DNA from 3 places in the Streptomyces sp. NPDC056628 genome. Region 1 is predicted to be linked to each of the others. Evidence: riboswitches for the same ligand, from Rfam matches in the RefSeq annotation. Region 1 holds a riboswitch; each other region holds the start of a gene.
What was found. Region 1 has a riboswitch for S-adenosylmethionine ahead of ACFRAC_RS34095 (hypothetical protein). Riboswitches for the same ligand answer to the same signal wherever they lie in the genome.
Positions count from the first base shown of each region.

Region 2: linked by a shared signal. The riboswitch ahead of thrC (threonine synthase) and the one ahead of ACFRAC_RS34095 (hypothetical protein) in region 1 are both predicted to bind S-adenosylmethionine.
Region 3: linked by a shared signal. The riboswitch ahead of ACFRAC_RS14250 (aminotransferase class V-fold PLP-dependent enzyme) and the one ahead of ACFRAC_RS34095 (hypothetical protein) in region 1 are both predicted to bind S-adenosylmethionine.

Region 1 covers NZ_JBHTWG010000051.1:18,303-21,829, reverse strand. Annotated here, with positions in the region: gene ACFRAC_RS34100 (UvrD-helicase domain-containing protein) at 1-310, shown strand, start outside; gene ACFRAC_RS34095 (hypothetical protein) at 739-1,806, opposite strand; SAM riboswitch class IV at 1,863-1,972, opposite strand; gene ACFRAC_RS34090 (DUF3293 domain-containing protein) at 2,167-2,655, shown strand; gene ACFRAC_RS34085 (ThiF family adenylyltransferase) at 3,272-3,527, shown strand, end outside.
Region 2 covers NZ_JBHTWG010000014.1:20,745-24,271, reverse strand. Annotated here, with positions in the region: gene ACFRAC_RS18895 (trehalose-6-phosphate synthase) at 1-697, opposite strand, end outside; gene ACFRAC_RS18890 (glucosyl-3-phosphoglycerate synthase) at 793-1,737, opposite strand; SAM riboswitch class I at 1,898-2,067, shown strand; gene thrC (threonine synthase) at 2,086-3,369, shown strand; gene ACFRAC_RS18880 (MoaD/ThiS family protein) at 3,366-3,527, shown strand, end outside.
Region 3 covers NZ_JBHTWG010000008.1:228,343-231,869, reverse strand. Annotated here, with positions in the region: gene trpD (anthranilate phosphoribosyltransferase) at 1-959, shown strand, start outside; SAM riboswitch class IV at 1,032-1,148, shown strand; gene ACFRAC_RS14250 (aminotransferase class V-fold PLP-dependent enzyme) at 1,275-2,642, shown strand; gene ACFRAC_RS14245 (Lrp/AsnC family transcriptional regulator) at 2,698-2,979, opposite strand; gene ACFRAC_RS14240 (rhomboid family intramembrane serine protease) at 2,976-3,527, opposite strand, start outside.

The sequences.
Region 1 (3,527 bases):
ACTGCGCGCACGCCTCGCCTCACTCCTCGAGCCCGAGCAGCTCGCCCGCGTCGACATCACGCACATCGACCAGCTCGCCGCCCGCGTCCTCAACGAGAACACCCTCTCCGGCGCCGGAAAGCAGCGCATCTATGACAGCGTGGCCCTGAACATCCTCCGCCAGATCCTTCTCGAGCTCGACGAGAAGCTGGGACGCCGAATTCCTCTACGAGGAATGGGAGCAGGTGATCCTCGGCCAGTCCCTCGGCACCCGCAAGGCCTACTTCGACGCCCGCCGCACAGGGCGTGGCCGCTCCGTCAGCCGCCCTGACCGCGCCCAGGTCTGGAAGCGCCGACAGCCCGCGTCCGGCTCCTCACGATGCTCGCCCGCTGCTGCGCCGCGTCCGCGCAGGCGGAGCGGTGGGCGGCCTGTCGGGGAGCCAGCCCGACCTACTATGCGACATCCCGCGGCTTCGTCCTGGCTTTCATCTCCCCTTGCCGTAGGTCAGCCCCGGCAGACGGGAGCGATGGATCCGCATAGATCATGATGGACCTCCGGGATTCTTGAAGGGCCATCATGATCCCTACACAGACGCACAGGCCGAGGACGGCGAGCTGCCTGGTCAGGCCCCATGCCGAGGAACCGAGGGGCACGGCGCACTCGCGGCATGTTGCACACTCAAACGGCACAGCTGCTCGCTCTCCGCCCTTCGGCTGGACGGAAACAACAGGGCACAGCAGCCTGGGGCCGTCAGTCGGTCACAGCTCGGTCAGAGGGACGTGGCAGCGTGTCCAGTGGACGCTCCAGTCGCCGTCGAGCGGGGTGTATCCGGCCTCCCGCACCCGTTCCGTCGCCTGTTCCAGGTGGCTCCGCAGTGCTTCGAGACTGCCGCTGCCCACCTCCTTGCTGCCAGCGTCCAGCTCCAGCTGGAGGTACATGACGTGGTCCTCTCCCCGGTGCTCCGCACTGAACTCGACGGTGTAATAGCCGTCGCTGCCCTGGCTGTAGATGGACACATAGTGCTGCGTGATCTCGCCCGGATCGAAGCCGTACTCTTCAAACACTTCAAGGGTCTCGTACGGCGGGTCCGTGACGTCGCACGAGCTGCACCACCACTGGATCTGCCATGGACCGTCCGGGGCCCATCCCTGCCTTTCCAGCCTTGCCTGGGCGAGTTCGGTGAGGGTGGTGAGCGTTTTGAACCAGTCTCCGTCGGTGTCCGGGGTGATGTCGCCGCCCAGGTGATGGGCCGACTCCTTCCCCGTTCCTTCGGCGAAGTCGTCCACGACCGTCAGAACGCAGCCGGTGTCCTCCTGGTACTCCACCTTCGCGTACCGCCGCTTGTCCTCCTCGTCTCCAAGGCGGTTGCCGGGCATGCCTGCGTCCGTCCGGGCATCGGTCCCGTTGGCCTCCTCGCCTCCCGCAGACATCGGGTCCGGCTCCTGCGGCCCGGCGGGTGCGCGCCGGTGAGGATTGAGGCAGACCGACTCCAACCGGGCCGTTCCGATACGGCTGCTGATCAGCGATCCGGGAACACATTCCTCCTGGTTGACAGCACGTGCCTGAAGGGGTCGGTCCTCGCTGCGGTAGAAGGCGATGTCGAATCCGCTGTCGAGCCACTCATCGAAGATCTCGTTAGTTCCTGGCAGGCCGGAGCTGCTCACCTCGGCCGTGCAGAACAGTGCCCGGGCGGTGTTGAGGCCGATGGTCACCAGGCCCGCGCGGCCCGGCTCCGCGACTGCGGACCTGGCGGGTTCGGGTGCCGGCTCAGGCTTCTGGGTCTGCCGCCCCGTCGGCACTTCGGGGATCGCGTCGGAAACGGGCACGGGCGGTCAACCTTCCGGAGTCGATGGACCCCGGTAGTGCACGTCCACACCCCGGTGATCTGCGACTTCCCAACGCACCGCGCGCTGGGCTGGGTCGTCACCCGGGGCATCCGCAGCGAGCGAGATGTCTCCAGCAAGCCGGGGCTTGACGCTGGAACTCGTGACCGGGCGCGAAGCTAACACCCGTCCGGGTTTTGCACAATGTGATCCACAACGCTGTGCCCCTTGACCGGTGGTGTGGCATAGTTCCGCCCGGTCACGACGCGATCGCGCCGAGGACCGGCTCCCACGGCCTTGTGGGAGCGAGCACCGATCTCCCTGCCGGTGGGTAAGGGGGTCCTTCGTCCACAGGAGGGCCTCATGCAGGTCACTGACGCTGCGACCACACCCCCGAACTGGGATCTCTACCGGCGGACGGTCGTCGATATCCGATTCCCGGACCGGACGGTACGGGTCGCACCGCGTCCGTGGGGCACGGCCGAGGGCCCTTTCCCCGAGCTCCCCGGACCTGCCGGAACCGCCGCCCCCCACGGCCGTCCCGCCCTCGCCGCGGACAACGCCCGCGCTCAGGCCCTGCTCCTTGACGAACTTGACCGGCGAGGGCTCGCGTGGTGGCCCGCAGCGGGAGGTGATGCGCACGGCACGCACATCGAGCAGAGCGTCGCCATCGCCGGCTTGAGCGACTCGGCGGCACGTGAACTGGGACGGTGCCTCCGCCAGGACGCGGTCTTCGCCTGGACCCCCGGTGCCTGGCATCTGCTGTCCTGCGACGGCGGCGTGACGGATGTCCAGGGATGGACGGCTTTCACCAACAGGGGCCGGAGCCTCGTCACTTGGCCGACCGCCTGACGGACCCGCGACCGGACGCCGAAACAACAGCACCAGGAACAGGAAAACGATGGGCATGTACCCCATGCGCACCCCAGACCGCTGCCCCCGATGCGCCAGGGTGCTCTCCGGACCGCCCGCCGAGCGGGTCAAGGCCGACGGTTTCCCCGCGGACGTGACCTACGAAACCGACCCCGTGTGCGGTGCGCGCTGGCATGTGTGGGACAAGACCTCCCCGCTTCGTCACTTGGCCCGCCCTCACGTGGACGGCACAAGCTGACGTCACGATGCTGGAGCCGTACGCCCACACCGACGTCGACGCGGTCGCCCACCGTGCCCCTGCCGCCCGCTGCCAGGACCAAACCATCTGCCCGGGCGTTCCGGCGGGTGCTCTGTCGTATGGAAGAACGGGTCTCAACGTTCCTGCTGGAAGGCCGGCCGCATCGAATGATCGGACAAACTGTGAGTACTGCTGGCTTCGGAGGGGGGATCCAGCCCGCTCGCTCCGGCGATCCCTCCCGGATCCGAACGCGGCTGCGGGCTCGGCTTCATCCACGCCCATCCCCAAGGTCGGGGATGGCAGCGACTGAATGCTGTTGATCATGAGGCTGAGGCGTCTTTCGCCGCGCAGACCCAGGTGATCACCGGGCGCCCCCTGGTCGGTCTGACCTTCGCGGCCACGGATGCCGGATTCGGCGCCCGCGTATGGCAGCAACAAGCCCCCCGCCGCTACGCCCCCACCGAGGCGGAGAGCGTCCGTGTGGTCGGCGGCCGCCTGACGGTCACCTTCAACAACCGCCTCCTCCCCGCGCCACCGGCCACGAACCGGCAACTGCGCACCGTCTCCGCCCGGGGACAGACAACCCAGGACGACCTGGCTCGCCCGCACGTGG
Region 2 (3,527 bases), on a different contig from region 1:
GCACCCCGGTCCGGGTGCCGCCGAGCCCGCCGGCGAACCGCTCGCAGCACGCCTCGAAGGCGTCCGCCCAGCGCCGGGTGAGGAAGCCGAGGCGGTCCGCGCCGAGCATCCCGCCCAGCACCTGACGGGCGATGTCGTCGGGCAGCATCGCGAAGTACTCCGGCGGCGCCCACGGCGTGTGCGAGAAGTGCCCGATCCGCAGGTCCGGACGCAGCTCGCGCAGCATCCCGGGCACCAGCGTCAGGTGGTAGTCCTGCACCAGCACGGCCGCCCCGGGGGCCGCCCGCTCGGCCAGGGCCTCCGCGAAGGCGCGGTTGTAGGTCTCGTACGAGGCCCACTGCCGCCGGAACTCCGCGTCGAAGACCGGCTCCAGCGGCGTCTGGTAGAGCATGTGGTGGACGAACCACAGGACCGAGTTCGCGATGCCGTTGTAGGCGTCCGCGTGCACGTCGGCCGGGATGTCCAGCATCAGCACGCCGTCCTCGCCGACGCCGCGGCGCACCGCCTCCCGGTCGCCGTCGGAGAGCGCCGAGCACACCCACAGGGCGCCCGCGTCCGGGCCGATCGCCGACAGCCCGGAGACGACTCCGCCACCTCCCCTCTTGCTGTGCAGCGAACCGTCGTCGCGCACCTCGTACGAGACCGGGCCGCGGTTCGAGGCGACCAGTACCTTGGCAGCAGTCTGCGGGGAAGCCATACGCCTCAACCTAGCCCGGCCCGGAAACGCTCAAACGTGCGGTTCGGCTCAGTGGGGGGCTCACGTACGCGCTGTATACGGCCGTGGTGCGGCGTTCACGCGACCCTGCGCGCCGCGTACTCCGCGATCTCCACCATGGGCGGCCGTTCCTCGGTGTCCACCGAGTACGTCCGTGGCTCGAAACCGTCCGCGCCGCGCTCGAACTGGGTCAGCGACGGGCGCACCAGATGCCCGCGCGCCAGCCGCAGCTGAGCGGTGCGGTAGATCGCGGCGGACATGCGCCCCAGCGCCTGCCCGTCCTGGTGCCGGTGCTTGCGCACACCGACGTCCACCTGCGCGAGGGCGTCCAGACCCACCAGGTGCAGGGCGTCCACCAGCATGCCCAGCTCGACGCCGTAACCGACGGGGAAGGGCAGCTGTTCCAGCAGGCCGCGGCGGGCCGCGTACTCGCCGCCGAGCGGCTGCACGAATCCGGCCAGCTGAGGCCAGTGCATGTTCAGCAGTGGGCGGGCCATCAGCTCGGTGACCCGGCCGCCCTGTCCGGACGCGCCGCCGAGCGGGCGGTCGTACATCGCCTTGACCAGGTCGACGCCGGGGTCGGTGAGCAGCGGGCCGACGATGCCGACGACGAAGTCCGAGGAGAACTCGCGCAGGTCGGCGTCGATGAAGCAGACGACGTCCCCGCCCGTCACCAGCAGCGAGCGCCACAGCACCTCGCCCTTGCCGGGCACGGCGGGGATACGGGGCAGGATGTCGTCGCGGTGGACGACCCGCGCGCCGGCCGCCGCCGCGACCTCGGCGGTGCGGTCGGTGGACCCGGAGTCGACGACGACGATCTCGTCGACCAGCGGCACCTGGTGCACGAGGTCGTGGGCGATGATCGCGACGATGTCGCCGACCGTCTCCTCCTCGTTCAGAGCGGGCAGGACGACCGAGACCGACTGCCCCGAGCGTTGCTTGGCGGCCAGCACGTGGTGCAGCGGACGGTCGGCCAGGGACCAGGAGCGGCTGATCAGCCAGCGCTCGACTTCTTCCAGCACGGTCGGCGGCTCCTCACTGTCGAAAGACGTCGGTGCTCCATCTCGCGGTTCGGACGGCTCCCTCAACTGTCCTGGCCTTCGGTTACAGTCTTGAACAGCGCGAGTGACCATCGCATGTCAGGGGTCGCCCGCCGTTCACAACTGCATGACAACCGCATACCGCTCATCCAGAGGGGCAGAGGGACACGGCCCGATGAAGCCCCGGCAACCCTCCAGTCGGTTCTCGTAGATCAGCGTCGATCGTCACCGTTGATCGTCTCCGCGAGGCTCCCGGCTAGGGAAGGTGCCAAATCCGTCTCACGGCGAGATGCGTCGTGAGGAAGATGAGGAGAAAGGGCCTCGCCTCACATGGCTGTGCAGACTGTTGCAAGCAGCACCGACTCCACCGTAGACCTCGGCCCCGCCGCCGCGCTGTCCTGTCGCGAGTGCGGCCACCGGGTACCGCTCGGCCCGGTCTTCGCCTGCGAGGAGTGTTTCGGCCCGCTGGAGATCGCCTACGACTTCTCGGGATACGACACCGAGAAGCTCCGTCAGCGCATCGAGGCGGGCCCCGCGAACATCTGGCGCTACGCGCCCCTGCTGCCCGTCCCGGCCGACGTGGCGGACAAGCCGAACATCAACCCCGGCTGGACCAAGCTCGTCAAGGCCGACAACCTCGCCCGGGAACTGGGCGTCACCGGCGGTCTGTACGTCAAGGACGACTCCGGCAACCCGACGCACAGCTTCAAGGACCGCGTGGTCGCGCAGGCCCTGGAGGCGGCGCGCGCCTTCGGCTTCACCACCCTGTCCTGCTCGTCGACGGGCAACCTCGCCGGCGCGGTGGGCGCCGCGGCGGCCCGCGCCGGCTTCCGCTCGTGCGTGTTCATCCCGCACGACCTGGAGCAGGGCAAGGTCGTCATGGCCGCGATCTACGGCGGCGAGCTCGTCGGCATCGAGGGCAACTACGACGACGTGAACCGTTTCTGCTCCGAGCTGATCGGCGACCCCGCCGGCGAGGGCTGGGGCTTCGTGAACGTCAACCTGCGGCCGTACTACGCCGAGGGCTCCAAGACGCTCGCGTACGAGATCTGCGAGCAGCTCGGCTGGCGGCTGCCGGACCAGCTCGTCGTGCCGATCGCCTCCGGCTCCCAGCTCACCAAGATCGACAAGGGCCTCCAGGAGCTGATCAAGCTCGGTCTGGTCGAGGACCGGCCGTACAAGATCTTCGGTGCCCAGGCCGAGGGCTGCTCGCCGGTGTCCACCGCCTTCAAGGCAGGTCACGACGTGGTCCGTCCGCAGAAGCCGGACACCATCGCCAAGTCGCTCGCGATCGGCAACCCGGCCGACGGCCCCTATGTCCTGGACATCGCCCGCCGCACGGGCGGCGCCGTGGAGGACGTGACGGACGCGGAGATCGTCGAGGCGATCAGGCTGCTCGCGCGGACCGAGGGCGTCTTCGCCGAGACCGCGGGCGGGGTGACGGTGGGCGTCACGAGGAAGCTCATCGAGAGCGGGGCGCTCGACCCCGCCAAGACCACGGTCGTCCTGAACACCGGCGACGGCCTCAAGACGCTGGACGCGGTGGCGGGTACGGGCCTCACCGCGACGATTCGTCCCAACCTTGACTCCTTCCGAGAGGCTGGCCTCGCATGAGCGTGACCGTTCGTATCCCGACCATCCTGCGCACCTACACGGGCGGGCAGGCCGAGGTCGCCGCCCAGGGCACCACCCTGGCCGAGGTCATCTCCGACCTCGAGAAGAACCACACGGGGATCGCGGCCCGGGTGCTGGACGACCAGGGCAAGCTGCGG
Region 3 (3,527 bases), on a different contig from region 1:
CCTGGGCGATGGACCGGTTCATGAGCGGCGAGGCGTCCGACGCGCAGATCGCCGGGTTCATGGTCGCCCTGCGCGCCAAGGGCGAGACGGTCGAGGAGGTCAACGGCCTGGTCGAGGCGATGTACGCGCACGCGCAGCCCCTGGACATCCCGGGGCCCGCCGTGGACATCGTCGGCACCGGGGGCGACCGGGCCAGGACGGTCAACATCTCCACGATGTCCGCCGTCGTGATCGCCGGGGCCGGCGCCAAGGTCGTCAAGCACGGCAACCGCGCCTCCTCCTCGGCGAGCGGCTCCTCGGACGTGCTGGAGAAGCTGGGGATCAACCTGGACCTGTCCCCCGAAGGGGTGGCCCGGGTGGTCGACGAGGCCGGGATCACCTTCTGCTTCGCCGCCAAGTTCCACCCCTCGATGCGGTTCGTCGGCGGGGTGCGCCGGGACCTCGGCATCCCGACCTCGTTCAACCTGCTCGGCCCGCTGACCAACCCGGCCCGGGTCGGCGCCTCGGCCGTCGGCTGCTTCGACACCCGCATGGCGGGGCTGATCGCCGGGGTCCTCGCCGAGCGGGGCTCGTCCGCGCTGGTGTTCCGCGGCGACGACGGCCTCGACGAGCTGACGACGACGGCCACCTCACGCGTGTGGGTGGTACGCGACGGCGTGGTCCGCGAGGAGAGCTTCGACCCGCGGGACGTCGGTATCGAACTGGTGCCGGTGGAGGCCCTGCGCGGCGCCGACGCCTCCTACAACGCGGAGGTCGCCCGGCGGCTGCTGGACGGGGAGACCGGACCCGTACGGGACGCCGTCCTGCTCAACTCGGCCGCCGCGCTGGTCGCGCTGGACCCCTCGGACGCCCCGCTCACCGAGCAGATCCGGCGCGGCATGGCGAAGGCCGCCGAGTCCATCGACTCCGGCGCGGCCAAGCGGACGCTGGAGCGCTGGGTGGCCGCCAGCAACGCCTGACGGGCGAGTGCCGTCCCGCGATCCGGACACGGGTTGCGGGACGACGATCATCTCGCGTACTTTCCCGTACCAGGTCATGAGTGACAGTCATGAGGCCCCGGCCGACTGTCCGGCAACCCTCCGTCCGTGGCGGGGTGCCCCGGGTGAAGACCAGGCCGCAGGCAGCGAGGTCTGCGGCAAGCGCGGATCCCTCACGATTCCAGGGATCCTGGTCGTCGAGGAGTCTTCCGTGAGCAAGCGAATGCGATAGGGCCGCCGAGCCCCGCCTCCGCACACCCTTCTTCACTTTCACTCTTTCTCTCACGGAGTTCCGTCATGTCTGTCTCCAGTGCTGCCTCCGTCCAGGACATTTGTGCCCCGCTGCCCGTTCTGGGCGGTGATGTCACCGTCCCGCTCGTCACCGGTGGCGAGGTCACCTACGCCGCCCTCGACTACGCCGCCAGCGCCCCCGCCCTGCAGCGCGTCTGGGACGACGTGGCCGCCTACGCGCCGTACTACGGCAGCGTCCACCGGGGCGCCGGGTACCTCTCGCAGCTCTCCACCGACCTGTTCGAGAACGCCCGCCGGACCGTCGCCGAGTTCCTCGGCTGCCGCGACGACGACCAGGTCGTCTTCACCCGCTCCACCACCGACTCGCTCAACCTGCTCGCCGCCGCGCTTCCGGCCGGCTGCCACGTCTTCGTCTTCGAGACCGAGCACCACGCCTCCCTGCTGCCGTGGCGCGACGCCCGCGTCACCTTCCTCGACGCGCCCCGCACCCCCGGCGAGGCCGTGCGGACCCTGGAGCGCGCCCTTGCCGACCGCGACCCCCACGGCCCGGCCCTGGTCTGCGTCACCGGCGCCTCCAACGTCACCGGCGAGCTGTGGCCCGTGAGGGAGCTGGCGGCGGCCGCGCACGCGCACGGCGCCCGGATCGTGCTCGACGCCGCGCAGCTCGCCCCGCACCACCCGGTGAGCGTCCGCGACCTGGACGTCGACTGGGTCGCCTTCTCCGGGCACAAGCTGTACGCCCCGTTCGGCTCCGGCGTGCTCGCGGGCCGCTCCGACTGGTTGCGCGCGGCGGAGCCGTACCTCGCGGGCGGCGGCGCCAGCCGCACGGTGACCCGGCGCGAGGACGGGGGACTGGACGTCGAGTGGCACGACAGCGCCGCCCGCCACGAGGCCGGCTCCCCGAACGTCATCGGCGCCTACGCCGTCGCCTCCGCCTGCAAGGCCCTCACCGAGGCCGGCTTCGACGGCCTGGTCGCCCGGGAGCGGTACCTGATCGAGAAGGTGCGGGCCGGCCTCGCCGAGGTGCCCGAGGTCCGTGTGCTGTCGCTGTTCGGCGACGACGCCCCGCGCGTCGGTGTGCTCTCCTTCGTCGTGGAGGGCTGGAACAGCTCCCACTTCGCGGCCGCCCTGTCCGCCGAGTACGGCATCGGCGTCCGCGACGGGCTGTTCTGCGCCCACCCGCTGGTGCGGACCCTGCTGGGCAGCGACCCGCAGACCCAGGGGGAGTGCGGTGCCCCGGAGGCGGAGCCGGGCGAGAAGTCCCTCAACGCGATCCGGGTCAGCTTCGGCGCCGGGACGCCGGACGAGCACGTCGAGCGGTTCGTGACGGCCGTGCGGGAACTGGTGACGGACGGCGCCCGGTGGAACTACCGGACCGAGAACGGCCGTTGCGTGCCCGACACCTCGGCCTGAGCGGCCCGTCCCCGGCGGCGCGCCGGCACGGCCTGCGCCGCCGGGGAGCGCCCTCTCAGCTGTCGAGGCCGATGGCGAACGCGGCCTCCAGGTCGTGCTGGGAGTAGGTGCGGAAGGCGACGTGTGTGTCGGTGCCCTCGACGCCGGGGATCTTGCTGATCCGGCCCGGGATGACCTCCGCCAGGTCCTCGTGCCGCTTCACCCGCACCATCGCGATCAGGTCGTAGGTGCCGGTGACCGAGAAGACCTCGCTGACGCTGTCCAGCGACGCGATCTGCTCGGCGATCTCGGGGATCCGGTCCACGCTGGTCTTGATGAGGACGATCGCGGTGATCACGGCTTGTTCTCTCCCTCGGGGGCCGGAGCTCGGGTGCTCCTCACTCTAGTGCGCCGCCCGAAGCGCGCCCACGCGTAGCCGAAGCCCAGGCCGAAGCCCACCAGATGCGCCAGGTACGCCACCCCCGGCCCCGATCCCGCCCGGCCGGCCGCGACCCACTGGACGGCCACCCAGAAGGGCAGCACGATCCAGGCGGGGAAGCGCAGCGGCAGGAAGAGCAGGAACGGCAGCAGGCTTGTCACCCGTGCCGTGGGGAACAGGAAGAGGAACGCGCCGAGGACCGCCGAGATCGCCCCGGAGGCGCCGACCAGCGGCTGGGTGGAGTCGTCGTTCGCGGCGGAGTAGCCCAGCAGGGCCAGATAACCGCAGCCCAGGCAGAACAGCGTGAACTGCACCCGGCCCATCCGCTCCTCGGTCATCGCGCCGAATACGTAGAGGAAGAGCATGTTGCCGAGCAGGTGCACCCAGCTGCCGTGCACGAAGAGGGCCGTGACCGGGGTCAGCGCCGCCCGGGGCGTGCCCGCGAAGAGGTCCGCGGGCACCACGCC